3 regions of the Leuconostoc sp. S50 genome follow, and region 3 is predicted to be linked to each of the others. Evidence: predicted binding sites of a transcription regulator. Region 3 holds the regulator's gene; each other region holds the start of a gene.
What was found. The regulator Rex, encoded in region 3, represses fermentation and respiration genes when NADH is low (regulators of the CRP and FNR family bind a similar motif). The targets are predictions, from matches to a motif close to TTGTGAANTANTTCACAA.

Region 1 (10,937 bases), on a different contig from region 3:
GTTATTAGTAAAGTTAATGTTCAAGATGGTGAGATATCACCCGCTGCAAAGATACCGGTTGAATTTGTTTGGTCGAAAAAGAATTTCAAGAATGGCCACTACAAAATGCATCTTCAATTAAATGATCAAAATAACCATCGCTGGGTATTCACTCGTGATTTTACTGTTACAAACCGCCAAGATGTTTTAAAAGCAGCTCAGTATCACGCGCCAATCAATCGCTTGTTAGTTTTGTTAGTTAGCGTGATCGTACTTTTGATTGCCATTTGTGTTTGGCTATTAGTTAAAAACCATCAAAAAAAAGACTGATATTGTTGGGAGGAGGAAAGTAGTATGAAAAATTATTGGCAGAAACTGGCACAATGTTTTACAGGTCTGATAGTGCCACTATTAATCGGTGATAAAGCAAGTGCTGATGATACTTTAACAGGAACAGTTTCAATCAATATTCATAACGATATTAATTCATCAGTTCCTAAATTTTCTACTAATCCACATTTTGTCGAACATAGTAGTACACACGCTATATCAAACTTACCAAGTACATCAGCTGTGCTTCGAATAGAAATCGGTTTTACGATAATTACGTTTGTAATTTTACTGCTGGTTTTTTTGATGCTAATAAAACGGAAGAGGGCAGCTAATGGTCAGTAAAGGTTTCTTCAGAAATATTATTGCTATACTAATTGCTATGGTTGCGTTATTGATTGGCTTTCCATTAGGTCATGCAGACACTCAGTCATTTATTGATCAAGATGGTAGCATCACAGGCGTACGTCATGCAACATATTATAAAGTAACAACATGGCAAGAGATGTTTAGTGCATACCGGTCTGCGCCTGATAACCAAATGGTTTATTTGTCAGTTGAAAAGGATATTGCGGGGTCACCTGATTTTGCAGGCGGCAACGGTCGTATGATTGCTGGAAAAGGTGTTGATATACTAGGAAACGGTCATAAAATATTTGTCGATAATGATACTAACTATACTTCCGGTACAGCTAGATCAGGTGGGGGACAAGGTTTTTTCTCCAGTGATGCTAGCGTGACGAGCAATACTGAAATGACGGTTGAAAATGCCACGATTATTAACAATCATGCCGATGGTATTTTCGCAATCACGGGTAATGCCACAGCGACAACTATCTATAAGAACATTCACACTGTAAATGGTGCATTGACTAACGGTGCTGGCCCTATTCGAAATGAAAATGGCACTATTAAATTTATGGGGAATAATGTGTTTAATATCCTGCAGGGGCAAAGTATGGTAGACCTTGGATCTGGCTCAAAAATTGATATGAGTCAGACTAAAGCCAATAATTCGGGTGCTGACAATAATGGTGAATGGATTCAAGGTGGTCAAAATGTTGAAGTAGTTGATGGCAATACAACAGTTAACCAGTCATGGGGCATGGATCAGCCTTTTTATACGTATTACACGAAGAATGGTTCTAACTTTTCTGTTGATGCTAACGCAAAGCTGAACTGGAATCTTAATGAAACCTATACAATGTGGTACGACGATGGCAATGCTAATGGTCCACTTAATTGGAATTTAGGAGAAGGCAGCCAATTTATCGTTAATGGTACAAAAAATACTGCTATCCACAATAACAATTGGTTCATGTGGATGAATACCTTAAATGCCCTAAATATCAACATGGCAAGCCACGCTTTGCTTGATATTACGTCAGGCGGTGGTTCAATTAATTTGGATGGCTTCCAAAGTGGCAAAACTATGATTAATATGGCTAAAGATAGTAGTCTGAACTTGTATAACCTCAACACTAGCACATCGTTATTCAGTGGCGTTCCTGTCAGTGGATCAGAAATCAATTTGAATGACCCCACTGATGTAACGATGAAAACAGCTGGTGGATCAGTCTTTCAAAGCGGTTGCAATATTCCAATTAATATCAAAGGTAATGGGCTACGGTTACACGCTTCCACTAATACAGCAGCCGAACAGGACAATGACCTATACAAGCGATTGACTACAGGTAGTACCAACGGTAATTTTACAAGTGCACAAATGTCGCCAACAGCGTATAGTGCCGATGACCTTAAATTTTTACAGAAAGCGATATATATACAATGGGCTCAACCGAATGGCAACCATTTGATTGATGGTAATCTGAATCGAACTTTTGTATTCAATGTTCAAGATTGTCCTCAAAGTGGTCTAGGAGGATTAGCTAGTGAAGGTGGATATTTTGTTGGGTCTAGTGATAACGACATGCATTTTAAATTTTGTGCTGATGAAGGAACGAGTCCAAATGTTAAAATTCAAGTATCACTAGCAAACAATCTTTTGCCCCACCAAACTGCTTATTATTGGCGAAGTGCAGGAGAAAATGATGTTACTACTCTGTCAACAACACCCGACACGATTTTGTCAGTGACTAGTGATGATCATTTACCAGAAGGTGTCACAATGAAAGATGCTGGAGAAGAATATGATGTGACATTTAAGAAGGATGAGGCTTTACTGCTCAAAGCAGGAAATGGCATACCGACTCAACATTTAGGCGGTGCTCAAGCCAGTTTTACTTATTCAATGGTTGATGCGCAATAATGACAGCGTTTTGTATCTACTGTTCAGAAATGTCTTTTTGTAAGTGATACACTAGATAGGTGCTTTATCTGTCATAAATACGGTGATATAGCAAGACGGGACTGGAGAAACTATTATTTCAGTCCTATTTATTTTGACAAGGGTGGTCCGATTAAAACATGAACAAATTTGATTTTTTGTATGAAAAAGATCAATTAACAAAACTGATAATTCTCGATATACTAATTACTAAATCGAAAATAGCACCTACTGGTCAAATTACGATGTCGATTCATGATCTGCAATGCAATCTGAAAATATCATTTGCGATAATTTTAACGTTAACGACAATTAAAAAAAGAATATTAGCATTAGCAGATGATGTTACAACGCTGCATTATGACAACTGGATTGTTGTAGATAGGGATGGCGAGTGGATAAAACTCAATGTCAAGATGGCTGATCATTATATTTGTTTAAAGCAATTTTATTTAAAGACAAGCACTAAATTCAGATTGTTAGACCGAATTATTCAACATGAAGATGATCATTTAATCGATTTTTGCGAAGCGTTGCATTTGTCGCGAACAAAAATCAATGACATGAAATCTCATTTAAATCAAGGTATCACGCAACTAAATCAAGGTATAAGGATAAAAAATTATAAATTAGTTGGTGAAGAAAAAGCTATTAGAGATTTTTTGTTTGCGTTATATTTTTTGTGCTTCAATGGTGCCTACGTACCTGTTAGTGAGCGTGTGATTAACCAAGCAAATCAGAATGTAGTAAGAATAAATAGCACTTTACAAGAACCTTTGTCTCAAGTTCATGTTGTGGCTTTTCGTTGTTATTATGCAGTCAGTGTCTTGCGTCTGAATTTGCATCATGTGATTAAGGATGATTTGCAGCTGTTTGTGCCACAAGTCTATAAGTGCTCACAATGGATAGGCCCTAGTATCAATAGTTTGTTTACCCAAGATCCCTTTATACCAAGACTTACCGGTGCTGATTTGGTAAATGAAATCGAATGGTATATGCTGTTCATTATGGCGTGCGACAACAATACTAAAAAAATCGGCAAGACAGTATTTTTAAGTTCCTATTATTGTGAGCTATTCCAAGCAATTTCAGCTACTATTAATCGGCAATTTGTACTGACGTTTGGAAACAACTATACAAAACAACAAGACGTGACAACAAAATTAAGCGACAAATTTTTCACAATCGTTTTGCGCTATGTAGTTCGTCATAGCATTGGGTCTACCAATGTTAGTGATCATTCTTTCGATCACATCAACAAGTCTATTGATCGGCACCCAATTTGTGCAATATTTCTCTTGAATTGTTTGGCGGATTTAGCTCAGACAATTTATCCGGCGCATTTGCATGAACGGGAAAATTTTTTAAAAGCGACTTTTTCACAATTGTTATATAAGACGTTAACAATTATACCCATTTCCCAATTTATTCAACCGATTAACGTCTATATTGATTTTTCTCAAGGGTTCATGGACAATACTCACGCTGCTCGTTTATTAGAGGAAATAGGGGAGTACTTAAACATATATTTCGTGAAGGACTGGCAAAATGAACCAATAGACGTCTACATATCAGACATGCCAGACGTTGACTGTTTTTCATCAAAAAATGGTGTTTCAGTCACAGTGAATCAATATTTTTCAGATGTCGACTTAACTCGTATTCGTCAATTGCTCATTACAGTACTAGGTAATAAATTTTGGCAGCAAAAGGTTGGTTTGCCACAATAAAAACGTGTGAGTTGATAAATTGCAACTCACACGTTTTTTAAGCTTCACCTGTGATATCACCGTGAACAAGCCGTTTGAAAATATGTCGATCGGCCCAAGCAATGTTACGACCTTGGAAAAGAAAAGAGACAATCGTGCCTAGTCCTAAAGCCACAAGCTGGTGACTGAACGGGAAACAGAATGCTGAAATACCAATGGCAACAGCAAAGTTACTCATTTGCGCTTTACTAGCATTGCCGTGAAAATAATCAAACCGTAAAATGTTGGTCAAGTCATCAAGGGGATGTAGAATCCAATTGACACGCTGATAAATGGAAATCGCAACCCCAATCGTCCACACCGCAAAAATATCGATTGGTAGTAACCACCACCAAGCAAGATGGCGAATGCCTAAGGCAACAAATAGGTTAGCAAAAACACCAACCAATAAACTAAACGACATGCCAAACACAATATTGCCAATTAAACGGGGCCAATTAAAGTGCATGGCGAGCCACATATTCAAAAAAGCGACACTCGTAGCAAAAAAAGCAAGAAATAAACTGATCGGCGCACCAGTTAGATTGGCTAAATTAGCTGCGCCAGCCGTCCAAGGGGCTGATCCCATTGCAGTTGCGACACTCAAGCCATTCCCAAAAGAATTGATAATTAGAGATACAACGAAAAAACTAATTTTTTGTTTGTATCCTAACTGGTAAAATTGTCCGTCAATATAATACATGTCATCTTGTCCTCAAGCTAATATATTATCTTATTATAGCATTGTCACCGTAAAGTGCTTGGCACGTTTATCGTACGAATTCATGATTTTATCATATTTAGGACGCAATATTTACACTTTCTTCATAGAATAGTTATATAATAAGCCGTAGGCGTAATATTAAAAAAATATGCCGATACTGTGATTAAGTACACAATGTTACCAATGTGTTTGTAAGCGCTTGCAAATGTACAATTATCAAGTGTTTAACAAATAAAAATTAAAAGTGTTGCTTTTTCTTGACACTTATTATATACTTAGATTGTTAAGAAATGAGCAAACAAAAAGGAGCACAAAATTATGGCAGAAGCAACTGCAAAGAAGCCCGCTAAAAAGGTTTTGACACCTGAAGAAAAAGCTGAATTAACAGCTCAAGCTGAAAAAATGACAGCCGAATTGGTTGAAAAGTCACAAAAAGCTTTGGCTGAATTTTCAACATTTTCACAAGAACAGGTTGATAAAATTGTTGCCGCAATGGCATTAGCTGGTTCTGAAAATTCACTATTGTTGGCCCATGAAGCCCACGATGAAACTGGTCGAGGTGTTGTTGAAGATAAAGATACCAAGAACCGTTTTGCCTCTGAATCCGTTTATAACGCGATTAAGTTTGACAAGACAGTTGGCGTTATCAATGAAGATAAAATTCAAGGAAAGGTTGAATTAGCAGCACCACTTGGTGTATTAGCTGGTATCGTACCAACAACTAATCCAACGTCCACAACGATTTTTAAGTCAATGTTGACAGCTAAGACGCGTAATACGATTATCTTCGCATTCCACCCACAAGCACAAAAGTCATCAGTTCACGCTGCACAAATCGTTTATGAAGCAGCTGTGAAAGCTGGTGCACCCAAGAACTTTATCCAATGGATTGAAAAGCCTTCAATCTACGCTACAACTGCTTTAATTCAAAATCATGGCATCGCTTCAATCTTGGCTACTGGTGGTCCATCAATGGTTAACGCCGCTTTGAAGTCAGGAAACCCATCAATGGGTGTTGGTGCTGGTAACGGTGCTATCTACTTGGATGCAACCGTAGATACTGACCGCGCTGTGTCAGACTTACTTTTGTCAAAGCGTTTTGATAATGGTATGATCTGTGCCACTGAAAACTCAGCGGTTATCCAAGCGCCAATTTACGACGAAGTCTTGGCTAAATTACAAGAACAAGGTGCTTACCTTGTGCCAAAGAAAGACTATAAGAAGATTGCTGATTACGTCTTCAAGCCAAACGCCGAAGGTTTCGGTGTAGCCGGACCAGTTGCTGGTATGTCAGGTCGTTGGATTGCTGAACAAGCTGGTGTTAAGATTCCTGAAGGCAAAGATGTTTTGTTGTTCGAGTTGGATCAAAAGAACATTGGTGAAGCGCTGTCATCAGAAAAGTTGTCACCATTATTGTCAATTTATAAAGTTGAAAAGCGTGAAGAAGCCATTGAAACAGTTCAATCATTGTTGAACTATCAAGGTGCTGGTCACAACGCCGCAATCCAAATTGGTTCACAAGATGACCCATTCATCAAAGAGTATGCTGATGCAATTGGTGCATCACGTATCTTAGTTAACCAACCAGATTCAATTGGTGGTGTTGGTGATATCTATACAGATGCTATGCGTCCATCATTGACGCTTGGTACCGGATCATGGGGGAAGAATTCATTGTCTCACAACTTGTCAACATACGACTTGCTTAACATCAAAACTGTTGCACGTCGTCGTAACCGTCCACAGTGGATCCGTTTGCCTAAGGAAGTTTATTATGAAGCAAACGCGATTACTTATTTGCAAGAATTACCATCAGTTAAGCGCGCCTTCATCGTGGCTGATCCTGGTATGGTGCAATTTGGCTTCGTTGGTAAGGTTTTGAGCCAACTTGAATTGCGTCAAGAACAAGTCGAAACTAACATCTACGGTTCAGTTAAGCCTGATCCAACCTTGTCACAAGCAGTTGAAATTGCACGTCAAATGGCTGATTTTAAGCCTGACACAGTCATTTTGCTTGGTGGCGGTTCAGCATTGGATGCTGGTAAGATTGGTCGTTTCTTGTACGAATATTCAACACGTCATGAAGGTATCTTGGAAGATAATGATGCTATCAAAGACTTGTTTACAGAACTACAACAAAAGTTCATGGATATCCGTAAGCGTATTGTTAAGTTCTACCATGCACGTTTGACGCAAATGGTTGCAATTCCAACCACATCAGGTACTGGTTCAGAAGTGACACCATTCGCGGTTATCACTGATGATGAAACACACGTTAAGTACCCATTGGCCGACTATGAGTTAACACCTGAAGTTGCCATTGTTGATCCAGAATTCGTGATGACTGTACCAAAGCGCACAGTTGCATTCTCTGGTTTGGATGCTTTGTCACATGCCTTGGAATCATACGTTTCAGTAATGGCCTCAGAATTTACACGTCCTTGGGCGTTGCAAGCTATTAAGTTGATTTTTGATAACTTGGCTGACTCTTATCACTATGATCCAAAGAACCCAACTAAAGAAGGTCAAAACGCACGTACAAAGATGCACTATGCTTCAACTTTGGCAGGTATGTCATTTGCTAACGCCTTCTTGGGTATCAACCATGCCTTGGCCCACAAGACTGGTGGTGAATTCGAATTGCCACACGGTTTGGCCATTGCGATTGCAATGCCACACGTGATTAAGTTCAATGCCGTAACTGGTAATGTTAAGCGTACACCATACCCACGCTACGAAACTTATACAGCACAAAAGGACTATGCTGACATCGCACGTTACCTTGGTTTGAAGGGTAACACAGATGTTGAATTGGTTGATTCATTGATTGCAGCTGTTAAGGATTTGGCTGCGTCAGTTGAAGTTAACCAAACATTGTCAGGCAACGGCGTTGACAAGAAGCACTTTGACGATGCTTTGGATAGCTTGATTGATTTGGTTTACAATGACCAAACAACACCAGGTAACCCACGCCAACCTAGTTTGGCAGAAATTAAGCAATTGTTGAAAGATCAGTTTTAATTAATGTTAATGAAAAACACACGCAACGTGAGTTGTGTGTGTTTTATTGTGTGATCACATAAATCAATAATGCAATTATCACGATGACAACCAAAATTATAGTGCCTTTAATTGATAATAAGCTCAATCCACGCTCTGGGTGGTTGGTGACATCGTTTAAAGTATCATCTAAATTACTGCGACCAAAACTGTCTTTTTTCATGTCGTTCTCCAAAGGGTAAGTTGACGGGATATGTTTCTTTTATTGCTAGATATTGTAATGCAAATTGATGAGGAATACCAGCTGTAATTAAAAAACACAAAGGATAAAATTATCCTTTGTGTGTCAAACTTAGCATTAAATATTTTCAAGATGACCTTTTTTATCTTTAGCGATTAAGTAGTAAACGGTTGCGGCAATTGACCACGCCCAAACGATATGTCCCCAGAATTCTGAGAAATGTTCATCGAATGGTTGATCCCATGGTGCAGGGACCGTTCCAAAGGCGGGCATCAAGATGACGTGCCACACAATCCAAAGAACGATACCATAAGCGGCACCTTGCCACAAACCAATTTTTGACCAGTATTGTGATACAAAAACGTACAAGACTGAAAAGGCGATAGCAAATGAAAAATGTAAAATCAAGGTGAACCAGAAAACTTTTTGATCTTGTGAATAGTAGAAGTAAGATTCAACTAATTTTTTTGGAATACCTAATTGCATGGCCATGTGTTGTGGCGGATTAATCAGGTTACGGGCAATTGTACGAGGTGGAAAAATATTTTCCCAACCAATTTTTACCATACCGGAAATCATACCGGCGATGAAACCGTACCAGACACTTTTGATAATGATTTCTTTGAGACTAGCCTTTGGCTTATTTAAAACAAACATCAATACTCTCCTTAAAATGTGAATAAAATAACAAACAAATATTAATTTTAAACGTTTATCAATCAATTGTCAAGTGAACTAATAAAGGGAGCTAGCCACTTCAAAAAATGAGACAAAAAGTCTCAAAATCGTTTTGATACAAACAAAAAGCCACCAAATTGATGACGACTATTTGATGGCAATAAAATGAGTGTTGTTGTTTTTTGGTATAAGCTGTGGTGCCTTTACACTAACAAATAGATAGTGATTATGAGAAACATTGAACATGAAACCACATATTACTACAGGTTAAAATTAAGCCTCGTCGTACCAAGAATAGTGGAACATTTCGCCGGCTGGCTTATCCACGCGTTCATAAGTATGAGCGCCGAAGTAATCCCGTTGTGCTTGAATCAAGTTGGCTGGCAAAACAGCTGATCGGTAGGAATCGTAATAGGCGACTGCAGCAGACAACGACGGTGTTGGAACACCGGCTGATACAGCAAGTGCCACAACACGGCGGGCTGCACCTTGATACTTTTCAGCAATGTCTTTAAAGTAGCTATCCAAAAGCAAATTATGCAAATCACTTTTAGTTGTATAGGCGTCGGTGATTCGTTGTAGGAATTGTGCGCGGATAATCGCACCAGCACGCCACAATTGCGCAAGTTCACCAAATGGTAGATCCCAATCATAATGATCAGAAGCCATCCTTAATTGGTCAAATCCTTGGGCGTAAGACATGATTTTACCAAAGTAGAGTGCCTGACGAACATCTTCTGCGACGCTGTCTTTGTCACCATCAAAGGTAAAATCAGGACCGTTTAGCAAATCAGCAGCTACGAGGCGATCTGATTTTAGCGCTGAAATATAGCGTGCGTAAACAGATTCGGTAATCAATGACTGTGGTGCACCAACTTCAAGTGCTGATTGTGATGACCATTTACCCGTGCCTTTGTTACCGGCGCGATCGAGAATCAAGTCTACTATTGGTTTGTCAGAACCTAAATCATCTTTGCGGGTTAGAATATCGGCTGTGATTTCGATTAAGTATGAGTTTAATTCACCACTATTCCAATCAGCAAAGGTCTTAGCCAAATCATTGGCATTCAAATCGAGGACACGCTTTAAAATATCGTATGATTCGGCGATTAATTCCATATCACCATATTCGATACCATTATGCACCATTTTGACGTAGTGACCAGCACCATTTGGACCAACATAAGTAACCGTTGGCCGACCATCTTCAGGCGCTTTGGCGGCAATTTGTTCCAAAATAGGTGCCACTGAATCATAAGCTTCGCGTTGACCACCGGGCATTAGCGATGGTCCTTCGAGTGCGCCTAATTCACCACCAGAAACACCCATGCCAATAAAGTTGATGCCTGATTGTGAGAGTTTTTCTGAACGACGGATTGTATCTTGGAAGAAAGTGTTACCACCATCAATGAGCAAATCACCTTTTGATAAATGTGGTAGCAACTCATCAATGACATCATCAGTGCCTTTACCAGCTTTAACCATTAGTAAAATACGGCGTGGTGCTTTGATGGATTGTACAAAATCAGGGATTGAATAACTAGGAATAAATGATTTATCAGCGTGCTTTTGAACCAAATCATCTGTTCGCGCGCGAGACCGATTAAACACTGAAACGGTGTAACCACGTGACTCAATGTTGAGTGCCAAGTTGCGACCCATTACCGCTAAGCCAACAACGCCAAAATCTGACTGTGTCATACTATATACCTGCTTTCCAATAATTGTATTTATACGTGATATGAACTGCAATTTTTATTTTGAATTATATTTAACTTACTACCCCAAAATCTATTAGTCAGTGTCTCATAAAACGGTATAAAAGAGTGCCTACTTTCCAAAATAAAATAATAGATTTGTTACTTTTATGGTAACACGCACATGGCTTTTGTCACTTGATATGTTTGTGAAAATTGTGAGTTTTTTGTGTTCACATTGGCTTCTGAAAGG
Region 2 (10,937 bases), on a different contig from region 3:
AATCGCTAGCTGAAGTGGAAAATACCATGGGAATGGTCATTGAGGGTGTTAGCACGACGAAAGCTGTTTATGAATTTTCTGTGCAACATCAAGTGGATATGCCCATTACAAAAGCAATTTATCAAGTATTGTATGAACAACTGCCGTTGCAAAATGCGATTACACAATTAATGCAACGAAATTTGCGCAGTGAAGATTAAAGAAAAGAGAAAAATTATGAAACCAGTACGTAAGGCAATTATTCCAGCAGCAGGGTTAGGTACACGTTTTCTACCTGCAACAAAAGCATTAGCAAAAGAAATGCTACCAATTGTTGATACACCAACAATTGAATATATTGTAAGAGAAGCAATTGAATCTGGTATTGAAGATATTGTTATCGTGGACGGTAAGTCAAAGCGGTCAATTGAAGATCATTTTGATTCAAATCCTGAATTGGAAAATAATTTGCGCGAAAAAGGTAAAGATGCTTTGCTCAAGGTTGTTGAAGAAACAACAGATATCAATATGTATTTCATACGTCAATCACATCCTAAAGGCCTAGGTGACGCTGTATTGACTGCCAAGGCTTTCATTGGTGACGAGCCTTTTGTTGTGCTACTTGGTGATGATTTGATGCAAGATGAGGTGCCACTGACAAAGCAGTTGATTGATCGATATGAAGAAACGGGAGAATCAACTTTGGCTGTCATGAAAGTGCCTCATGATCAAGTATCAGAATATGGTGTGATTGATCCAGCGGCTCAAGTGAACGACGACGGTCTGTACCGTGTTAAGAGTTTTGTGGAAAAGCCAAAGCCAGAAGAAGCACCTTCAGATTTGGCAATTATTGGACGTTACTTGTTAACCCCAGAAATTTTTGAAGAATTGGAAAACACAAAGCCTGGCAAGGGCAATGAAATTCAATTGACAGACGCAATTGATTCTTTGAATAATCGCCAACACGTTTATGCTCATGAATTCAAGGGTAGTCGTTACGATATTGGCTCAAAGATTGGTTTCTTAGAGACAAACATTGAATTCGGTTTGAAACACCCACAGACTAAAGATGCACTGCGTGCTTATATCAAAGAGTTAGCGGCCAAACTTTAATTACTAAAAAACGAGACTAGCTCTCGTTTTTTCATATTAATCATTAAAAGATTTAATGACAGGTTTTGCCCTCGACATTTTCTATAATAACGAGTACAATAGTCATAACAAAAAGTAAGTGTAGGTGTAATGATGCCAGAAAATATTAAAATATATGATGTTATTATCGTTGGAGCAGGTCCTGCCGGCATGACAGCAGCTACCTATGCTTCACGTGCCAATTTATCAGTTCTAATGCTTGATCGCGGTATTTACGGTGGGCAAATGAATAATACGGCAGAAGTTGAAAATTATCCTGGTTTTGATTCGATTTTAGGCCCCGACTTAGCTGAAAAAATGTATTCATCATCAACACAATTTGGTGCTGAATATGGTTTTGGGACAGTCGAACGTGTTGAATTAAAGGATGACTTGAAGTATATTCATACTGACATGGACGATTATGTTGCCAAAGCGGTTATCATCGCGACGGGCTCCGAGCATATTCATTTAGGAGCCGATGGCGAGGAAGAATATCAAGGTCGTGGCGTGAGTTATTGTGCAGTCTGTGATGGTGCGTTTTTCCGTGATGAGGATGTAGTTGTTGTTGGCGGTGGAGATTCGGCAATTGAAGAAGGACTTTATCTAACTAACCTGGCAAAGTCTGTTACTGTTCTACATCGCCGTGATAAATTGCGTGCCCAACAAATTATTCAAGATCGGGCATTTGCGAACCCAAAGATGTCATTTATGTGGCATACAGAAGTAGAAGCGATTACTGGTGATAATGACAAAGTCACAGGACTTGATGTTATCAATAATCAAACAAAGGAAAAATCGCATATTGATGCAGCTGGTGTCTTTATTTATGTTGGCTTAAAAGCAAACACTCAAGGGTTTGAAAATCTAGACATTACTGACTCTGAGGGATGGATATTAACTGATGATAAGATGCAGACGACAATTCCTGGCATTTTTGCAGTAGGAGATGTCAGAGTCAAAGATTTGCGTCAGATTACAACAGCTGTTGGTGATGGCGGCTTGGCTGGACAAGGAGTTTATGACTACATCAGCCATTTACAAACTGCTGTTCAAACAACTACAACTGACTGAAAAATGCGCACAGTAATGTGCGCATTTTTTGTCGATTTAATTATAGAATTAAAAAGCGCCTTTTGGCGCTTTTTGCTTATTTAACTATTTCGCAAAACTCTACAATAACGCCATCTGGTCCTTGCAAGTTAAAGAATTTAATTCCTTTTTCCCAAAATGGTAAATGTTGCACTTCCGTGTTAAGCAAATCAAACCCTTCTGCCTTTGCTGCCGAAAAAGCAGCATCAGCATCAGTTGTATCCATTGAAATATGATTGATTGCACCTGGTTTACCAACAACTTCATCTCCGGCCCAAGTTTCGATGACTAAGTTGTCACGCTGCATGAAGATAACTTTACCAGCAGGAAAATCGCCAGTTTTTTTAAATCCCAATTTTGTCCAAAAAGCCTCTGATTGTGTCAAAGATGATGTGGGAATACCAATGTGTTGTACACCACTATAATAATCTGAAAATGCCATAATAATACCTTTCTAGTAGAATTGCTACTGATATGTTCATTTTACGTAATAATTGCGTTAATTACCAACATCTATTGCCTGATGCTTTAAATTCTTAAAGACGTACTTGTCCGCGATTCCTGTGATGCCACCCTGGAATAGGAATGCAAAAATAGTTCCTAACCCGAAATTATACAAATTAGGGAAAGTGATCACAAAGGCAATAATTGCAAAAATCGTTGGCGGAATATAGGACGCCCACATAGCCTTGAAAGCCGACCCGTGAAAATATTTGAAACGTAAAATTTGCATCAAATCATCGGCAGGGTGTAACACTAAATTCACACGTTGATAAATCGAAATAGCAACGGCGATTAAGCCAACACCAATAAAATTAATTACTGTATACAATACAGTTGCTGCTACTGAGTTAGCATTTGGCATAATTTGATTGAAAATATTTGAAAACCATTGAATAAAAATTGAAAATGGTAACATAAACAAGAAATTACCAATGATACGATGCCAATCTAACTTTTTCATTAATAACGCATTCAGGAATGAAATAAGCATGCCAAGAACTAAAAATGCCCAAAACAGGACAAGTGAATTATTTCCTAATAAAGCTTGACCTAGATTAGCCTCTGCGGCAGTCCAATAAGCTGATCCCAAAAAAGCGGGTTTTATATGTGAAGCTGTGACGAGCGTCAAAACATTTCCCATCGCATTTAAAATCAATGAGATGACAAAAAACATAAGTGATTTGCTCATTGAAATGCTTCGCGGATTATGATGTTGCGCGTTTTGTGCCATTTTATGCCTCTTCGCCACCAACCTTAACGACTGCCTTTGAAACGACACCTAACTTACCATTCACGAAGTCATCAACAGTCTGGTAATCTAATTCGTGTGACATTAGCGATTCGACGTCTAACTTGCCTGATGATAACAATGCCAATGAGTCTTCAAATGCGTTTGGATTGATAAATGATCCTTGAATCGTCAATTGCTTTTGGAAAACTTCGTAAGTGTTCATTTGGAACTTTGCGTCGGGACCGCCAACACCAAACATCAAAACCTGAGCGCCACGAGCTGAGGCTTCAATTGCGGCTTCTTGTGTCTGTGGTAGGCCAACTGCTTCAACAACAACATCGTAAGTGCCTTCGGGAATTTTGTCCCCATCTTTTGTATTATACGTATTTTTCACGCCAAACTTTTCTTTGTTCATAGCAAGCTTTTCAGGAACAATACCAGCCAAATCGACTTGGTGAATGCCATAAGCTTGCAAAATTTGAACAAAGAGTTCACCCATGAAGCCGTCCCCAATAACCAATGCCTTTTGGTAAGGTGTCACTTTAAGAAGTTGAATACCGTGAACCGCACATGAAATCGGCTCAACCACCGCAGCTGACTTAAGTGAAACATTATCTGGAATTTGGTAAACAACTGATGCGGGCGCAGTAAAGTATTCTTCAAAGCCACCGTTGCGTGTTACACCAACTGCAGACAAGTTTTCGCAAAGCTCTGGACGTGCTGTACGGCAATACTTGCATTGACCACAGTAAATATTGGGATCAATTGTGACACGATCACCCACCGCAACGTTTGTAACATCAGAACCAATTTCAGCTACAACACCAGAATTTTCATGCCCCAGAACGATTGGTGGCACAGCATCGGCTGAGCCAGGAAGACCGGCATACAAAGCGTGATCAGTACCGCAAATACCAGCGAATGCTGTATGAATCAACACTTCATTCGGCTTTACCTCAGGCTTTTCAATGTTTTCAACCTCTAATTTTTTTGTACCAGTTAACACAAGTGCTTCCATGTTTGTTCTCCTTTTTACTTTGTGATTAAATTAACTTACGAGGACAATGGTAAACCTTTAACAAGATAAAGTCAAACGTTTATCACATTTATTTTAGTAAGGGGAGTAGACCATGTGATAGAATATTAAGAGAGTATGGAGGATTGCAATGGTAGCAAAATTAAGTGATGTCGCGGCGTTGGCGGGTGTTTCAGTAACAACGGTATCGCGTGTCATCAATAACTATGGTTCATTGAGCCAAAAAACAATTAATAAAGTTCACGAAGCTATGCGAGAGTTGCACTATCAGCCTAATGCCATGGCTCGTTCGCTGCAAGGAAAATCATCGCAATTTATTGGATTGATTTTTCCAAACATGGAAAACCCTTTTTTTACAGCTTTAGCCAGCGAAATTGAACAACAACTATTTGAGCTAGGATATAAGGTCATTATTGCAACTTCAGCTAATAATGTTGAAAAAGAGCGTCAGTATCTTCAAATGCTTGCCGCAAATCAAGTTGAAGGTATTATTACTTCTTCACATAATTTGGGTATTGGTGAGTATCAAAACACCTATTTACCAATTGTTTCTTATGATCGATATTTGGCGGATAATGTGCCAATTGTAAGCGAGGATAATGAACAAGGGGGCTACTTAGCTGGCGAGTATTTGTTGTCTACTGGGGCAAAAAAGCTGTTAATGCTGAGCGATGATGATGGCTCAGAATCACCAACTCATCAACGATATGCAGGATTTTTACGCGCTACACGACAGAATTCTATTCCTGTTGTCAGACAAAATTATAGTTTACAAGGGTTTGCTACAAATAAAGACATCAACAATATGGTGTCTTATATCGTTGAAAATGGTATTGAGGGGGTCTTTGCCTATAACGACGTGGCTGCTATTCAACTAGAAAATGCGCTGCAGAGAGCAGGTAAAAAAGTGCCAGAGGATATTAACATTATTGGGTACGATGGTACGCCAATTGTTCGACGGTTGCATCCAAATTTGCCAACAATTGTGCAGCCGATTGCGGCGGCCGCATCACAATTGATAGAAGTATTGTTTGCACTGATTAAAACACCAAGAACGACTGTGCCAACTGATAGTTTGTTGCCAGTGTCACTGTATTTACCAAAAGACTAACTTTTGGCGACATTTCGGAGGGGAAAATGTTTCTAAATTCAATCACTACATTGCCCAACTGGCTAGATCATTTAATTGCCAGTGATCAACACTTCACATTAACGGCATTTGCCATCATGTTTGCCTTGATATTCATTGAAACTGCTGGGATTGTGACAGGTTTTATTCCTGGTGATACTATTTTGATTACAGTAGGTAGCTTGGCTGGTGCCCATCACAATATTTGGGAATTATTTTTGGCGATTGGTATTTTTGCGATCGCTTCGTTTTTAGGAGATGCTGTTAATTATTGGTTGGGGGCATTGATTACGACACAAGTAGCTAAAATACCTTGGATTAAAAAATATTCACACAGTAACTTGACTGATGAAATTGCTAAAGATTTTCATCCTAAAAGATGGTTGTTATTCGTTGTATTGGGTCGTTTTTTGCCATTTATTCGTGTTGCTGTCCCATTGCTAGCACATCGGTTGGGGTTAGCTTTTCCAGTTTATTTACGAATGGCTGCCTTTGCTAGTGTTTTGTGGTCAGCCAGTATTGTCTCAATTGGTTATTTTGTCGGTCATTTGGAGATACCAAAGGCAGTGACTCTGACCATTTTTATCGTAATTGCTGTGATAGCAATTACTGTTTTGCGTACGAAAAAGTTTAGAAACTGGATTTTGACATTGTTCACACGGAAATAATTTTGTTATAATTTAAGAAAATGGGAAAAGAAGGTTAATCATGAGTTATCAAGAAAAATTGGCACAGTGGCAATCGGCGAATTTGCCTGACTATCTAGCTTCTGATTTGGCATCATATTCAGCTGAAGAGCAGGAAGATGCTTTTTATCAAAACTTGAGTTTTGGTACGGCGGGTATGCGTGGCCTACTTGGTGCTGGTACTAATCGCATGAACATTTATACTGTTCGTCAGGTGACTGAAGCATTGGCACGTTATATTGCTTCGCAAGGGGAGACAGCAAAACAGCGTGGCGTGGCAATCAGTTTTGATTCTCGTCATTTTTCTCCTGAGTTTGCGGCAGATGCTTCACAGGTACTTTCTGCACATGGTATCAAGAGTTATTTGTTTACATCATTGCGTCCAACACCTGAACTATCATTTGCTGTGCGCGAATTGAACGCGTTTGCCGGTATCATGATTACTGCTTCACATAATCCTAAAGAATACAATGGTTATAAGGTGTATGGTGAAGATGGTGGCCAAATGGTTCCCGACGCTGTTTCAGCAGTTGTGAAAGAGTTGGAAGGTATTGCTGATATTTTTGATATCTCATTGGATGAGACAAGCGCCAATGTTCAAATGATTGATGACGATATTGATAACCTTTACTTATCAAAAATGAAAGCAGTAACAGTTGATCCTGAACTAGTAGCACGTGAGGGGGCTTCACTCAAATTTGTTTATTCACCACTTCACGGCACTGGTCAGTATATTGGTGAAAAGGCTCTTCAACAGGCTGGTTTCACTAACTATACTGTCGTTAAAGAACAAGCTGTCATTGACGGTGATTTTCCGACGGTCAAAAAGCCCAATCCTGAAGATGCAGCAGCTTTAACACTTGCGATTGAATATGCAAAGCGCGAAGGTGCAGATGCGGTGGTCGCGACTGATCCTGACGCCGATCGGATGGGTGCCGCGGTTAAGTTGGCGGATGGTAGTTTCCAAGTGCTTACAGGCAATCAAATTGCTGCTGTATTAGTCAATTATCTCTTGACGGCGAAGAAAAATACGAACTCATTGCCTGAAAATGGCGCCATTGTGACGTCAATTGTTTCATCAAGATTTGCATCAACTGTTGCTGAAAGCTTTGGCGTTGAGACTGCGGACGTGTTGACTGGATTTAAATATATTGCAGCAACAATTGATGAATACGAAGCAACAAAATCACATGAGTTTTTGTTTGGATTTGAAGAGAGTTTCGGCTATTTGGTAAAGCCCTTTGCTCATGATAAAGACGCAATTCAGGCACTAGTGTTATTTGCTGAAGTCGCGGCATACTATAAGTCACAAGGCAAAACATTTGCCGATGGTGTTCACGAATTATTTGAAAAGTTTGGTTACTTTGAAGAAAAAACCATTAGTTTGGACTTTCCGGGTATTCATGGTAACGATGAAATGGCAGCCATCATTTCTGAATTCCGAAATAATCAACCAGACGCGATTGGCAGCGTCAGCGTAGCGCGTGTACAGGATTTCTTGTCTTCACTAGAAACTGATAACGCAGGTGCAACGCTCACACTCAAGCAACCAAAAGCTAATGTTTTGAAATATTGGCTAGCAGATGGTTCATGGGTTGCGGTTCGACCTTCCGGTACAGAACCAAAACTAAAGTTTTATATTGGCGTCGTTTCCGATACACAAGCAATATCGCAAGCTAAAATTGATAAAATTGCAAGTGATTTAATGACCCGTGCTAAGTAACACTGGACATAGGGCACTGTGTCTGATATACTGTTGTATGGCTAATAATTGCCATATTAACGACAATCCGCTGTGCGTTTAGCCTACGGGCAAGTGCAAGATTGTCGAATAGGAGAATGACCAATGCGTCAAAATAGTATTTTAGAAAATGTAACATCAGCACAATTGCGTACTGATATTCCTGAATTCCGTGCCGGTGACACTGTTAAAGTGTATGCTAAGATCGTTGAAGGTTCACGCGAACGTATTCAGTTGTTTGAAGGTGTTGTGATCAAGCGCAAGGGTGCTGGTATCCAATCTACTTACACTGTTCGTAAGATTTCTTCAGGTGTTGGTGTGGAACGTACTTTCCCATTGCACTCACCACGTGTTGACAAGATTGAAGTTGTTCGCTTTGGTCAAGTTCGCCGTGCAAAGTTGTACTACTTGCGTGCATTGCAAGGTAAGGCAGCTCGTATTAAAGAACGTCGTCGCGACGTTTAAATTACTGAAAAAAGCATCTCCATGTGAGGTGCTTTTTTTTGCGACAAAATTTAACCACAAATATGAATTGTGTGATAAAATGAAAGCGGTTACAGAAAATAACATATTGTTTAGGAGAATGCTTATGATGTCATTTGTTGTTTTAGGATTGGGCATCCTATTTTTATTAGTCTTGATTATCAAGTTTAAGATTAATACTTTTATTTCACTGATTTTAACTGCTGCTCTAGTTGGCGCGGGATTAGGTATGCCACTGGATCAAATTCCCACTTCAATTCAAAATGGTATTGGTTCATCCCTTGGTGAATTGGCCATTGTGTTTGGTTTTGGTGCAGTACTAGGAAGATTAGTCGCTGATGCCGGTGGTGCTTATCGTATTGCACACACACTGATTGCTAAATTTGGAAAAAAGCGTGTTCAGTTAGCAATTATGGTCGCGGCTTTTATCATAGGTATTGCGTTATTCTTTGAAGTGGGCATGGTGTTATTGATTCCGATTGTTTTTGCGATTGCTTTAGAAGCTTCAGTGCCGTTACTTTATCTTGGTATTCCAATGGCTGCTGCTTTGTCAGTAACGCACGGTTTTTTGCCGCCTCATCCAGCACCAACAGCGATTGCGGGGGCACTAGGTGCTAATCCGGGAACTGTATTAGTGTATGGCTTAATCGTGGCCATTCCGGCTGCTATTATTGCGGGACCGATTTTTACAAAATTAGCACAGAAATTTGCACCAGATGCTTTTGTAGTTAAAAAGCAATTAACGGCATTTGGGCAACAAAAGACTTTTCAAATTAATGAGACACCCAGTTTTGGTATTTCAGTTTTGACGTCATTGTTTCCTGTTTTATTAATGGGAATTACGACCATTTACACAATTATCTACAATGATGGTCAACCTTTTAAAAACCCGAAGGGAATTGACGCTTTCATTACTATGATTGGAAACCCGGTTGCTGCAATGATTATTTCTTTGGTATTTGCTTTGTGGGCAATGGGATGGCATCAAGGTCGTGCTACAAAAGATATGATGGTAACGGTCGAAGATGCTGTTAAATCAATCGCTATGTTGTTATTGATTATTGGTGGAGGTGCTGCTTTCAAACAAATATTGATTGATGGTGGCATTTCAAAACAAATTTCCGATTTGTTTATTCATTCAGCAATTTCGCCTCTGATCTTGGCGTGGTTAATTACTGTATTATTACGTGTTGCATTGGGGTCTGCTACGGTAGCTGCCTTAACCGCGGCAGGGCTTGTCCAGCCGTTGATGGCGGCTTCAGGTATCAATCCCGCTTTGATGGTATTGGTCATTGGAGCTGGATCGTTAGCATTTTCACATGTCAATGATGCTGGTTTTTGGATGTTCAAAGAATATTTTGATTTAAATGTTAAGCAAACACTGCAAATATGGACTGTATTAGAGACAATCATTGCTGTCGTGGGACTGGGAATGGTTCTATTGTTGAATCTCATTGTGTAATTGTTAACTTATGTGACAAGTTTTAACGTAATTTTTCTGTAATGTTTTTGTCAAAATGTAGATACTCTTTTTGGTCATAGTTGGTCTATAATAGAAACATACTCAAATAACATTTGAGTTTCATTACTCCCCCCAGTAATGTTTCAATCAGTTCCCCCAATTACTGATTGAACACCGATAGCTTCGGCTATCAATTCCCTTGACCATCCCCCTCTTAGGTCAAGGGATTTTTTATTATAAAAAAATATAATAATAAAAACCACTAATTTAAACATGTACAAGCGGCTGGAAGAGGCACTGTAATGTATAAAAATTAGTGGTTTTTATTGATTCTTATTTGGATGAGAGGGTACATTGAATGGATCAATTTCTTCACCGGACAAAGCGCTCAGACTAGAGTGTTCCTCGGTGGGCATCAATGTGTCATCAAAATTAAAGGCTAAGAGGGAATCGGTAATTGATTGTTCGCGGGAGATGTCATCATCATTGCGAACCTCAATCATAGTAGCATTTTCTGTTGTATCGTGTGTTTTCTTTAAAAAAGTTTCACGAGCTGCAACGCGTTGCTTAATATCTTCGACATTAACTGTTTCGGTTAAGTCAGTTACGACTTCAAATGAAACGCCTTCATTTTTTTTGAGATACTTGAAATTTGCCTCAGCAATAGCACCAGTCTGAACTTCAAGCTGTTGTGCCAAAAACCCTGCTTCTAGACTAAAATCAGCATTCTTATTCAGACTAAGACGTTGCTTGACTAGATCACCAGTCAATTCCCAGCGCTGATTTTTACTATCTTGAGATTTGATTTCTAGATCGCCGAAAGCAGCATCAGCAAAAAATTCTTTGACAGAAGTTAAAGTGTCAGTTGGAAATTGGCGTGCAATCTCTTTTCCAGCCCAGTACAGAATGTGAGGATAGTCTTCTTGTAATAAATTAACGAGTAAACCATCGCGTAAAAGGCTGA
Region 3 (10,937 bases):
AGATTGGATTTTAAAAGACGCTGGATCAGGCGTTCAACCGGTCTCTGTGTTAGACATTGGTACTGGTAGTGGTGCTATTATTGAAACATTAATGTTAGAAAATCAGCGTGTGCGTGGCTTTGCAACAGACATTTCTGATGAGGCACTAACTGTTGCACAAGCTAATGCCCAACGCTTTGAATTGTCATTCTTACACTTTGCCAAAAGTGATGTGTACAGTCAGTTAGATGGTCTGGTATTTGACATTATTGTTAGTAATCCGCCTTATATTGCGACTCAAGATAAGCACGAGATGGATGCGAGTGTGTTGAAATTTGAACCGCATAACGCGTTATTTGCGGAACATGATGGTTTGGATATATATGAACGAATCGCTGCTGGTTTAGATGAACATTTAACAGCACACGGACGCGCGTATTTCGAAATCGGTTATCAACAAGGACCGGCGGTAGTTGATATGATGCAAGCGGCGTTACCCAACGCCAAAATAACATTGCGGCAAGACTTTGCGGGACTTGATCGCATGATTCGAGTGGAGAAATGAAAACAACAATTTTTAAAACAGATGAACAATCATTAGCTGCAGCAAGTGCATTATTACAACAAGGTGAGGTTGTCGCATTTCCAACAGAGACGGTCTATGGTTTGGGTGCTGATGCAACAAACGAGGCAGCAGTGCAAAAGGTATTTACGGCAAAGGGACGTCCAAGTGATAACCCGTTGATTATGACTGTTGCTGATGAATCGCAATTAGATGAGTTTGTGGTGATTTCTGAAGCCGCAAAGACTTTGATGGCGGCATTTTGGCCGGGTTCTCTGACCATTATTTTACCTATCAAGCCAGGACGTGTTGAGATGATCGTCACTGGTGGTTTGCAAACAGTGGCCTTTCGACTACCAGATAATGAAGCCGCGCGTCAATTAATCCGCGTGGCTGGTGTACCAATTGTCGGACCAAGCGCTAATATTTCTGGCAAGCCATCACCTACAACGGCGCAACACGTATGGCATGATATGCAGGGCAAAATTGCAGGCATTGTGGATGATGGTCCGACAACTGTGGGTGTTGAATCGACAGTAATTGATATGTCAGCAACGATACCAACAATTCTTCGTCCCGGTGCGGTGACACAACAACAGTTAGAAGCGGTATTAGGTGTCAGGGTTGTTGACGCAACCAGTACGAAATCAGTTGCTAGTGATGTCACACCAAAAGCACCAGGTATGAAATATCGTCACTATGCGCCAGACAAAAATGTGGTGATGTTTGACCGATTAGATGCACTGACATTAAAAGAAGTGTTGCAAAAAAATGATGTTGTGATGGCACAAGATGCAACGATTGCAGCAATGGCAATTCCCCAAGAAAAAACGTGGTCACTTGGCGAGTCATTAGAAACAGCCACAGAACAACTATTTGCTGGTTTACGTTATTATGACGATGAAGCCACAGTTGCTACCATCTATGTTGAAAAAATGCCACCAATTGGCATTGGTAAGGCATTTAACAATCGGCTGGGTAAAGCGGCAGGAAATCAAGAGTTTAACATCTAAAATAAACAGAGCGCCTAAGGACGCTCTGTTTTTATTTGCGCTAATATTTCCGACACGGTTTTTGAAGGGTGATTGACGAAGTTGGTCAATTGACCATGAGTATCATAAAAAGGATGTTTAATATTATTCATTTGTGTTTGGTGGACTAGTAGTAGCGAACGAATGTTGGGATAGTTTATCGTTTGTAACGCACGATAAAATTCGTATGCTTCTGACTGCGTATTTTGATAGTCTGTGTAAAGATTGGCATAAAGTAATGTGGCTTTTAGGGTGATCTGAACTTCGGCATTACTATCATTTTGGAACAATTCTTGGCAGTGTTTCATGACCTGTTCTAAAAGCGTTTTTGAAAAATGTCTAAGTAAAATATTTTGGATCGTGTTGAAATAATGAGTGGCATGTTGCGTGATGATTTTGCTATCAAGTGCGTGAAATTTGAGGTATTGACGATCAACTGCCCAAAATAGTTTGGCAAATTCATTCTCATTTTCAATTGTCATGAAATAATTATCGGCGAGCTGTAATTCAAATAATGTCCAGCCATCCACGTCGGTTTCTCTCATAAAAGTGATGAGTTCAGTTAACGGTTCTAAAGAATACAAATTTTGATTGTTACCAGTGCCATAAAAAAGTAAATAGGCGCGCATCGCAATAAAACGAATATTGCGTGATCGATCATGTCGATATTTTTCAGACAATGGTAATAGGGCGGAGATGTTTCTCTCATTGTATAAATCATTCACGAGTTGCGTCAATTCATTTTCGTCATCAAAATCGTAATGATTAGCGATGAAAAGAAATTCTGATATATCAACGTTGAGATTCTTTAAGAGGGCGATGAATTGATCGACACGTATGTGGTGACGGTTATGTTCAAACTCACTATAAAACGATCTTGACATCACACCAGCATAAATTTCAGGTTGTGTAATACCTTTAGCAAGACGAATTTGTCTAATTGTTTGACCAAAGTTAATTGTCATCACACTATTTCTCTCTAAATTAAAATATGTCGCCAATTGGCGACGTTTGTTTTATTGTAACACGATAATAAAAAGATGATAATCGTTTTATAAATTTTATAGTGAGGGCATGATCATGTGGCAAATTATTAAAAAATTCAAGCGATTAAACATATTACTTTTACTAGGTCTTTTGATTCAACCTTTAGCGCAAACACTCGCCTCGGTGACGATTTCACAATCGATTAACGCATTGGCAGGCCACCACGTAGCAACTTATCTGTTTTATGTGATTTTAAACCTTATTGCATGGGTTGTTTTGCTTTATTGTGGCTATTATTTTGTGCCAAAATTTGAGGAGAAAGTGGTCCAAATTCAAAGCAATGATATTCGAAATCAGGTGATGAATCGACTATCACAAACTGATTTTCATCAGTTTCATCAAAAATCATCAGATGTATACGTCTCATATTTTACAAATGATATTAATCGGATTCAACAAGAGGGTATGTCAGCACTTTATAGCACTATTAATGCAACGGCACTCGCTATTTTTTCGGGTTTGGCTTTGATTTATTTTGACTGGCGCTTGTTAGTTTATGCCATAGTGTTTGGGGCGTTTTTAACGTGGTTGCCAAGGCTTTTTGCTAAAAGAATGCAAAACGTAACACAAAAACAAAGCGCTGCAAATGAGACTTATACCGGCAGACTCGCGGACATTTTAGCGGGATTTGATACCTTTAAACAATTCAATCGCAGTTCGTTAATGGTAGATAAAATGCAATCGACTCAAGATAAAGTGATGGCACAAAACATTGCTTATACGAAACAGCGTGGCGCTATGCAAGCCAATATTTCAATGGTTAATGTTTTAACGCAAGTTGGCATGAGTCTGTTGAGCGCAATTTTATTTTTTAATCATGACATAAGAATTGGGGCGCTATTTTCGGTTGGTACTTTGTCGGGACTGTTATTTAGTTCTGCCGCAACAGCTGCTGCGAGCTACGCCCAAATTGCCGGAACGCAAGCAATTTTTCAAAAATATCAGTCGATCATTGCAGCGCCAAATCAAGGGCATAGTATCAAAACAATTAAAAAAATTACGTTGCAAGATGTCGTTGTGCGATTTAAAAATGATGACACAATTCATTTTCCAACGTTAACATTCTTAGCCAATCAAAAATATATGATTGTCGGACCAAGTGGCAGTGGTAAATCAACACTACTCAGAGTAATTGCTGGTCAATTAGTGCCGGAACATGGTCACGTTTTGTATAATGACCGACCTGAAGAACTCATTGACAACCAATCCTTACGTCAAGGCATTGCCTTTGTCACACAAACGCCTTATTTATTTTCTGGTACATTGCAAGAAAACATCACTCTGGATCGCAACATTCCTGAAGCACAGTTAAGGCAAGCAATTAAACAGTCTGGTCTATCAGAATTTGTATCTGAAAAAGGATTAGACTGTCAAATTAAAAGTGGTGCAGAAAATTTATCAGGTGGTCAAAAACAACGGATTGCGTTAGCACGGGGATTGGCACTGAATTGTCAGGTCATTTTACTGGATGAGGTAAGCTCAGCTATTGATCAACAGGCTGCTGTCGCCATTGAGCGTGATATTTTATCAATGTCAAATAAAACAGTGCTGATGATCACACATCAGCAACATCCTGCTGTTTTACCACTAATTGATAAGGTGGTTTCGATTTCCTAATAAAGCGCTGAGATGACAGATATATTTTCAATTTACAGAAAATAAATTGTGAACAAAATGTAAACGTTTACATTTAAAACGTTGTTAGATAGGCGTTTTCAGCGTTATGGCTTGATACAACGGCGATTTGTGCTTTTTTTTACTTGATATTTTGTAAGCGCTTTGATAAACTATATTCAGAAGCTGATTAACAGCTAAAAAGGAGAAATTAATCATGGCACAATCAAAAGATTTTCATATCGTAGCAGAAACTGGTATTCACGCACGTCCAGCAACTTTGTTGGTTCAAGCAGCTTCAAAGTTTGCTTCTGATGTTACTTTGTCATATCAAGGTAAGGATGTTAACTTGAAGTCAATCATGGGTGTGATGTCATTGGGTGTTGGCCAAGGTGCTGATGTTACAATCAAAACTGAAGGTGATGATGAAGAAGCTGCTATGGCAGCTATCGTAGAAGCAATGGGCACAGAAGGACTCGCAGAATAACAATGACTAAGAACTTCAAAGGAATCGCGGCAAGTAATGGTGTGGCAATTGCCAAAGCCTACTTGTTAGTTGATCCTGATTTGTCTTTTGACAAAAAAACAATTAATGATGTGACGGCTGAACAAGCACGTGTCGACGATGCTTTGAAGGCTTCTAGTGAAGATGTAACTTTAATTAAATCAAAAGCTGAAAAAAACCTTGGTGCGTCTGAAGCACAAGTTTTTGAAGCGCATTTGATGGTGTTAGCTGACCCTGAAATGTCTGGCGCAATTAAGCAAAAGATTGCTGATGAAAAGGTTAACGCTGAAACTGCTGTCAAAGAAGTAACAGATATGTATATTAGCATGTTTGAAGCGATGACAGACAATGAGTACATGCAAGAACGCGCAGCAGATATTCGCGATGTGACGAAGCGAATTATGTCGCATTTGTTGCATGTTTCACTACCTAATCCTGCGTTGATTGACGAAGAAGTGGTGTTGGTCTCGAAGGACTTGACACCGTCTGACACAGCGCAACTAGATCGCCAATTTGTTAAAGGTATTTTGACTGATTTGGGTGGCCGTACAGCGCATGCCTCAATCATGGCACGTACATTGGAAATTCCTGCTGTTGTTGGTTCTGATGTAGCCACAAAGGAAATTGCTGCAGGTGATTTGGTCATTGTTGATGGTTTGACTGGGGATGTGATTGCCGATCCTGACGACGATACATTAGCAACGTATCAAAAAAAGGCTGATGACTATCTCGCACAACGCGCTGAGTGGGCAAAGCTTAAAGATGAACAATCTGTCTCCGCGGACGGTAAAGAGTTTGTCGTTGGTGCCAATATTGGTTCACCAAAGGATATGGCTGCAGTCTTGGATAATGGTTCTGAAGGAATTGGGCTTTATCGTACAGAATTTCTTTATATGGAATCAGACCATTTGCCAACTGAAGATGAACAGTTTGAAGCCTATAAAGCTGTTGTTGAAAAGATGGGTGACAAGCCGGTTACTGTTAGAACAATGGATATTGGTGGTGACAAGCATTTGAGCTATTGGCAATTGCCAGAAGAAGAAAATCCTTTCTTAGGCTACCGTGCCATCCGAATTTCATTGGATCAAACTGAAATATTTAGAACACAATTACGTGCGTTACTAAGAGCGTCAGCATTTGGTAATCTGTGGATTATGTTCCCAATGATTGCGACACTTGGTGAATTCCGTGCCGCCAAGAAAATCTACGTTGAAGAACGAACTAAGCTTGAAGAATCCGGTGTTAAAGTTGGTGACATTAAGCTTGGCATCATGATTGAAATTCCGGCAGCTGCCATGTTGGCGGATAAATTTGCTAAAGAAGTTGACTTTTTCTCAATTGGTACCAATGATTTGATTGGTTATACAATGGCTGCTGATCGTGGTAATGATCGGGTTGCCTACCTTTACCAACCTTATAATCCATCAATTTTGCGTTTGATTAATAACGTTATTGCTGCGGCACACAACGAAGGCAAGTTTGTTGCGATGTGTGGCGAGATGGCTGGCGATCCAATCGCTGTTCCTGTTTTGATGGGTATGGGCTTAGATGAATTTTCAATGAGCGCCCCATCAGTTTTGCAAACACGTTCATTGATGAAAAAATTAGATACAACAAAAATGGCTGAATTGGCTCAGCAAGCATTAGATGCTGAAACCAACGACGAAGTGATTGCACTCGTTAAAGAAGTCACACAATAATGTATTGAACGGCTGCCTTATGGCAGCTTTTTTGTGATAAAATTAAACCTATGAAGATTTTAGCATTTGATACAAGTAACCAACCACTGACAGTGAGTTTGGCAGAAGACGAACAAATTAAACAGATTTTTACGACCAATATAGCGCGAAATCACTCGATTCAGTTGTTGCCGGCTATTAAGTCTGCTTTGGCAAGTCAAAAATGGCAGCTACAAGAGATTGATCGGATTGTTGTGGCACAGGGACCGGGCTCATTTACTGGATTACGAATTGGTGTTACCGTGGCGAAAGTTTTAGCGGATACATTAAATACCGAATTAGTTGGTGTTTCCAGTCTTGCTGTTTTGGCATCACAAATTTCTTTTAATGGTCTTGTTGTGCCATTATTTGATGCACGTAATCAAAATGTTTTTGCTGGTGTTTATCAAGAAGAAAAGTCAATTTTTCCAGAGTCTCATCAACCTATTAGTAACCTATTTGCTTTTTTGCAGACGCAACCAAGTAATATTTTATTCATGGGTGATACGACACCGTTCCTTGACCAAATTCACGACCAATTTGGTGATCGTGCGTCAGTATTGACGCCTGAAGATAGTTTACCTGAGGGCGAGAGCATTATCAAATTAGGTATTGCCACAACGCCAACCTCTCATATTGCTGATTTCAATCCTAATTATTTACGGAAAACGCAAGCCGAATTGAATTGGCTTGCAGCCCATCCCGGTGAGGACAAGCCAGAAAATTATGTTTTTGAAGTTTAAACGACAACAGCATTTACCGTTTAATTTACCAAAATTTGAGGCACGACAGGTCGAAATTGGTGGGGTATCTTTTGCTTTGCGTCGTGCAACACTAAAAGATATCGATACTTTAATCAAGATAGAAGAAGCGGTGTATGAGGGCGTTGCACCGTGGTTATTGCGTGATTTTATGAGTGAATTATCGCGACCACATGTCCGTTTATATTTAGTCGTTGAACGTCGCGGACAAGTAATCGCTTTTGCCGGCGCAGCGTATCGCTCAGACATTGGTGATATGCATATTACTAATATTGCTGTGGTTCCAATTTGGCAGAAACACGGTATTGGTACGATGTTACTTGAATCAATTCACGAATTTGCACACAACATGCACATGTCGACAATGACATTAGAAGCGCGTCGTTCTAACACCAATGCGCAGACTTTATATCGTAAATTGGGTTATGAACAAACAGAAATTAAGAAGGGCTATTATCTTGGTGACCACGAAGATGCGGTCTCAATGACACTAAATTTTGATAATCAGACGGGCAACAATTGAAGATCTTGATGACATTTGGCAATTAGCAAATGAGTCTTTTGCGCCGTCTCCTTGGCCAAAAGAAGTATTTGAGCATGAACTTGGTAGTCCACGTTCTATTTATTTTGTGACGACAGGTGGCTTTCTTGGCGCGACGCAAATCTTAGATGAGGTTGAAGTTGGTAGTTTAGGTGTTTCGCCTAAATTTCAACATCAAGGCATTGGACAAGCCTTACTGATGGCGGTCTTTGCTTTGCCTAAAACGAAGCGCGTACTTTTAGAAGTAGCTAGCACTAATACAGCAGCACAGGCACTGTATCACAAAGTTGGTTTTCAACCTTATTATCGACGAGAAAAATATTACAAAAATGGTGATGATGCCATTATGATGGAGCGAAAAATTGACTAAAATAATTGCATTTGAATCGAGTGCTGATGAAACCAGTGTAGCAGTAGTTGAAGACGGACATATTGTGTTGAGTAATAGTGTTGCGACGCAAATCAATTCCCACCAACGCTTTGGCGGTATTGTACCTGAAGTAGCGAGTCGTCATCATATTGAGTGGATCACCAGAGTGCTTGATGATGCCTTGGCGCAAGCTCAGGTTAAACCATCTGATTTAGATGCGGTTGCAGTGACTTATGGCCCCGGTCTTGTTGGGTCGCTGCTGGTTGGATTGATGGGGGCCAAAACGTTTGCCTTGGCGCACGACTTGCCAATCATACCCGTTAATCATCTAGCAGGACACATTTCTGCTGCCAATTTTAATCAACCAATCGTATATCCAGCTATGGCCCTGATGGTTTCTGGTGGTCATACTGAATTAGTTTTAATGACATCTGAGAATAAGTTTGAAGTATTAGGTGAAACAAGAGATGATGCCGCTGGTGAAAGCTTTGACAAAGTCGGAAGGCTATTAAAACTACCTTATCCAGCCGGTAAAACCATTGATGAAATGGCACACCGAGGTAAAGCAACCATTAAATTTCCAACGGCTATGGCCCACGAAGATAACTATGATTTTAGTTTTTCAGGATTAAAGAGTGCCGTTATTAATTACGTGCATCATGCCGAACAAAAACAAGAAACGATTAATCAAGATGACTTAGCCACCAGCTTTCAAAATGCTGTTGTGGATGCGTTGATCGGTCGCACGGAGCGCGCATTACGTCATTATCCAGTTAAAAGCTTTGTTTTGGCTGGTGGTGTTGCCGCTAATTCACAATTGCGCGAGTCACTAACGACACTTTTAAATGACTTCAATGATACAATATTTATTCCAGTCCCACTGACATATACCGGCGATAATGCTGCGATGATTGGTGCTGCTGGTTACTGGAATTATAAACAAAATATCTTTGCGGATTTGGATCTTAACACGGATCCAGGATTAGATTTTGAATTGTTACAATCGTGACATCATTGTGAATATTTCACTATCTTTTCGCAAAAGCCTTAAATATATGGTACAATTACTATGCAAAAGTTCACAAGTGAAATTACTGGAGATATATTATGACGCAACAACCAAAAATACCACGCGCAACCGCTAAGCGGTTACCAATTTATTTTCGTTATCTAACTTTCTTACATGATGCTGGTACAGATCGTATTTCATCATCAGAATTAAGTGATGCCATTAAGTTCGATGCTGCGACAATTCGTCGTGATTTTTCTTATTTTGGTGCACTAGGTAAAAGAGGTTATGGCTATGAAGTTAAAGCGTTACTAGATTTCTTTGCCAACGTTTTGGACCAAGATAGTTTGATTAACGTCGCGTTGATTGGTGCTGGAAATTTGGGACAAGCCTTACTTAACTTTAACTTCCATCAGTCTTCAAATATGCGCATTTCTGCTGCCTTTGATGCTGATGAAAAGCGAACAGGCACTATTTTAGCCGGTGTTCCAATTTATAAAATGAGTGAATTGAAGGAACAAATTAGTGCACAGCGCATTAACATTGCGATTTTAACTGTGCCACAAGGTGTTGCTCAAGATATTACAGATCAATTAGTGAGTGCCGGCGTTAAAGGTATTTTGAATTTTACGCCTTTACGTGTCACAGTCCCTGCCAACGTTCGTGTTCAAAACGTTGACTTAACCAACGAATTGCAAACGTTGGTTTACTTCATTGAAAATTACGGTTCAATTACGACAGGATTATAAGTTAAATGACAATTTTAAATTTAGATGATCAAGAAAAAGTCTCAGCATATCAAAAGTTTGTGCGTGAAAATCCAAGAGGACAAGTCACACAAGATCCACTATGGGGTGAATTGAAAGCAAACTGGAACCACGTTTATGTTTATCATGAAACTGATGGACAAATTGATGCAGTTATGTCAGTACTAACAGTTGAGGCCGTCCCTGGTAAAGTTTTAGCTTATGCTGGCCGTGGACCGGTTGCCGATATTGAAGATGTTGATTTAATTAAGGATTTGATTAAGGAAGCTTTAGCAGCCTTACCAGATAATGTCTTCTTGTTGAGAATGGACCCTGAGGTACAGTATTCTGACGAGTTGAATCAAAAATATCTTGATGCAGGTTTCCAGACACGTAATACGCAGGTTACACACATGCATGGCAATATTCAACCACGCAAGAATGTCGTCTTATACTACGATGGTCGCGGTGAAGGTGCTATGCCAATTACAAATGAAGATGAATTGATGTTGCACTTCAAGCCTAAACTTCGTAATGATATCAGACGTGCATTTCGCGATGGTGTGACAATTACATTTGGCGATAGTGAAGATGATATTCGAGCACTATTTGATACCTATGTGGCAATGGCGAAAAACCATGGTATTACCCACAGACCACTAGATTACTTCCTTCGTATGCAAAAATTATGGGCAGGGACAGGATTATTCCGAGTCTATTTGGCTCATTTTGAAGGACAAGTGATTGCTGGTGGTTTAGGCTTTGCTTATGGTGATGAAATTTGGTACATGTATGCCGGTTCTTATCGCGAATTTGGCAAACATAACGCACCCGCTGCCATTCAATATGAGATGCTTAAATGGGGACTGTCGCTTGGCAAAGTCGAATATGATTTTGGTGGCATTGGTGAATTTGATGTTTCTGATGGGCTTTATAAGTTCAAACATGAATTTGCTTATCATGATCCTAATGCTGAATATATCGGTGAACTTGATTGGGTCGTTGACGAAGAAGGTTATAAAGATTACCTCAAACAATTTGATTGATTATAAAA

Region 1: the regulator Rex is predicted to act here: its motif matches at 5,226-5,243, upstream of adhE (bifunctional acetaldehyde-CoA/alcohol dehydrogenase).
Region 2: the regulator Rex is predicted to act here: its motif matches at 4,474-4,491, upstream of IAE53_RS01185 (zinc-dependent alcohol dehydrogenase family protein).

The regions. Positions count from the first base shown of each region.
Region 1 is NZ_JACVUE010000005.1:106,821-117,757, forward strand. Features, by position in the region: gene IAE53_RS06050 (WxL protein host-binding domain-containing protein) at 1-309, shown strand, start outside; gene IAE53_RS06055 (hypothetical protein) at 334-654, shown strand; gene IAE53_RS06060 (hypothetical protein) at 644-2,578, shown strand; gene IAE53_RS06065 (helix-turn-helix domain-containing protein) at 2,737-4,326, shown strand; gene IAE53_RS06070 (hypothetical protein) at 4,364-5,047, opposite strand; gene adhE (bifunctional acetaldehyde-CoA/alcohol dehydrogenase) at 5,387-8,089, shown strand; gene IAE53_RS06080 (hypothetical protein) at 8,133-8,291, opposite strand; gene IAE53_RS06085 (DUF1440 domain-containing protein) at 8,427-8,966, opposite strand; gene gndA (NADP-dependent phosphogluconate dehydrogenase) at 9,261-10,688, opposite strand.
Region 2 is NZ_JACVUE010000001.1:260,199-271,135, forward strand. Features, by position in the region: gene IAE53_RS01160 (NAD(P)H-dependent glycerol-3-phosphate dehydrogenase) at 1-200, shown strand, start outside; gene galU (UTP--glucose-1-phosphate uridylyltransferase GalU) at 217-1,092, shown strand; gene trxB (thioredoxin-disulfide reductase) at 1,225-2,184, shown strand; gene IAE53_RS01175 (VOC family protein) at 2,261-2,644, opposite strand; gene IAE53_RS01180 (fructose permease) at 2,702-3,436, opposite strand; gene IAE53_RS01185 (zinc-dependent alcohol dehydrogenase family protein) at 3,438-4,454, opposite strand; gene IAE53_RS01190 (LacI family DNA-binding transcriptional regulator) at 4,603-5,583, shown strand; gene IAE53_RS01195 (DedA family protein) at 5,610-6,269, shown strand; gene IAE53_RS01200 (phospho-sugar mutase) at 6,310-8,010, shown strand; gene rplS (50S ribosomal protein L19) at 8,134-8,493, shown strand; gene IAE53_RS01210 (gluconate:H+ symporter) at 8,618-9,973, shown strand; gene IAE53_RS01215 (YslB family protein) at 10,297-10,937, opposite strand, start outside.
Region 3 is NZ_JACVUE010000004.1:53,754-64,690, forward strand. Features, by position in the region: gene prmC (peptide chain release factor N(5)-glutamine methyltransferase) at 1-544, shown strand, start outside; gene IAE53_RS05000 (L-threonylcarbamoyladenylate synthase) at 541-1,554, shown strand; gene IAE53_RS05005 (helix-turn-helix domain-containing protein) at 1,569-2,537, opposite strand; gene IAE53_RS05010 (ABC transporter ATP-binding protein) at 2,653-4,236, shown strand; gene IAE53_RS05015 (phosphocarrier protein HPr) at 4,451-4,720, shown strand; gene ptsP (phosphoenolpyruvate--protein phosphotransferase) at 4,723-6,438, shown strand; gene tsaB (tRNA (adenosine(37)-N6)-threonylcarbamoyltransferase complex dimerization subunit type 1 TsaB) at 6,489-7,199, shown strand; gene rimI (ribosomal protein S18-alanine N-acetyltransferase) at 7,183-7,740, shown strand; gene rimI (ribosomal protein S18-alanine N-acetyltransferase) at 7,715-8,128, shown strand; gene tsaD (tRNA (adenosine(37)-N6)-threonylcarbamoyltransferase complex transferase subunit TsaD) at 8,121-9,137, shown strand; gene IAE53_RS05045 (redox-sensing transcriptional repressor Rex) at 9,236-9,886, shown strand; gene IAE53_RS05050 (peptidoglycan bridge formation glycyltransferase FemA/FemB family protein) at 9,892-10,929, shown strand.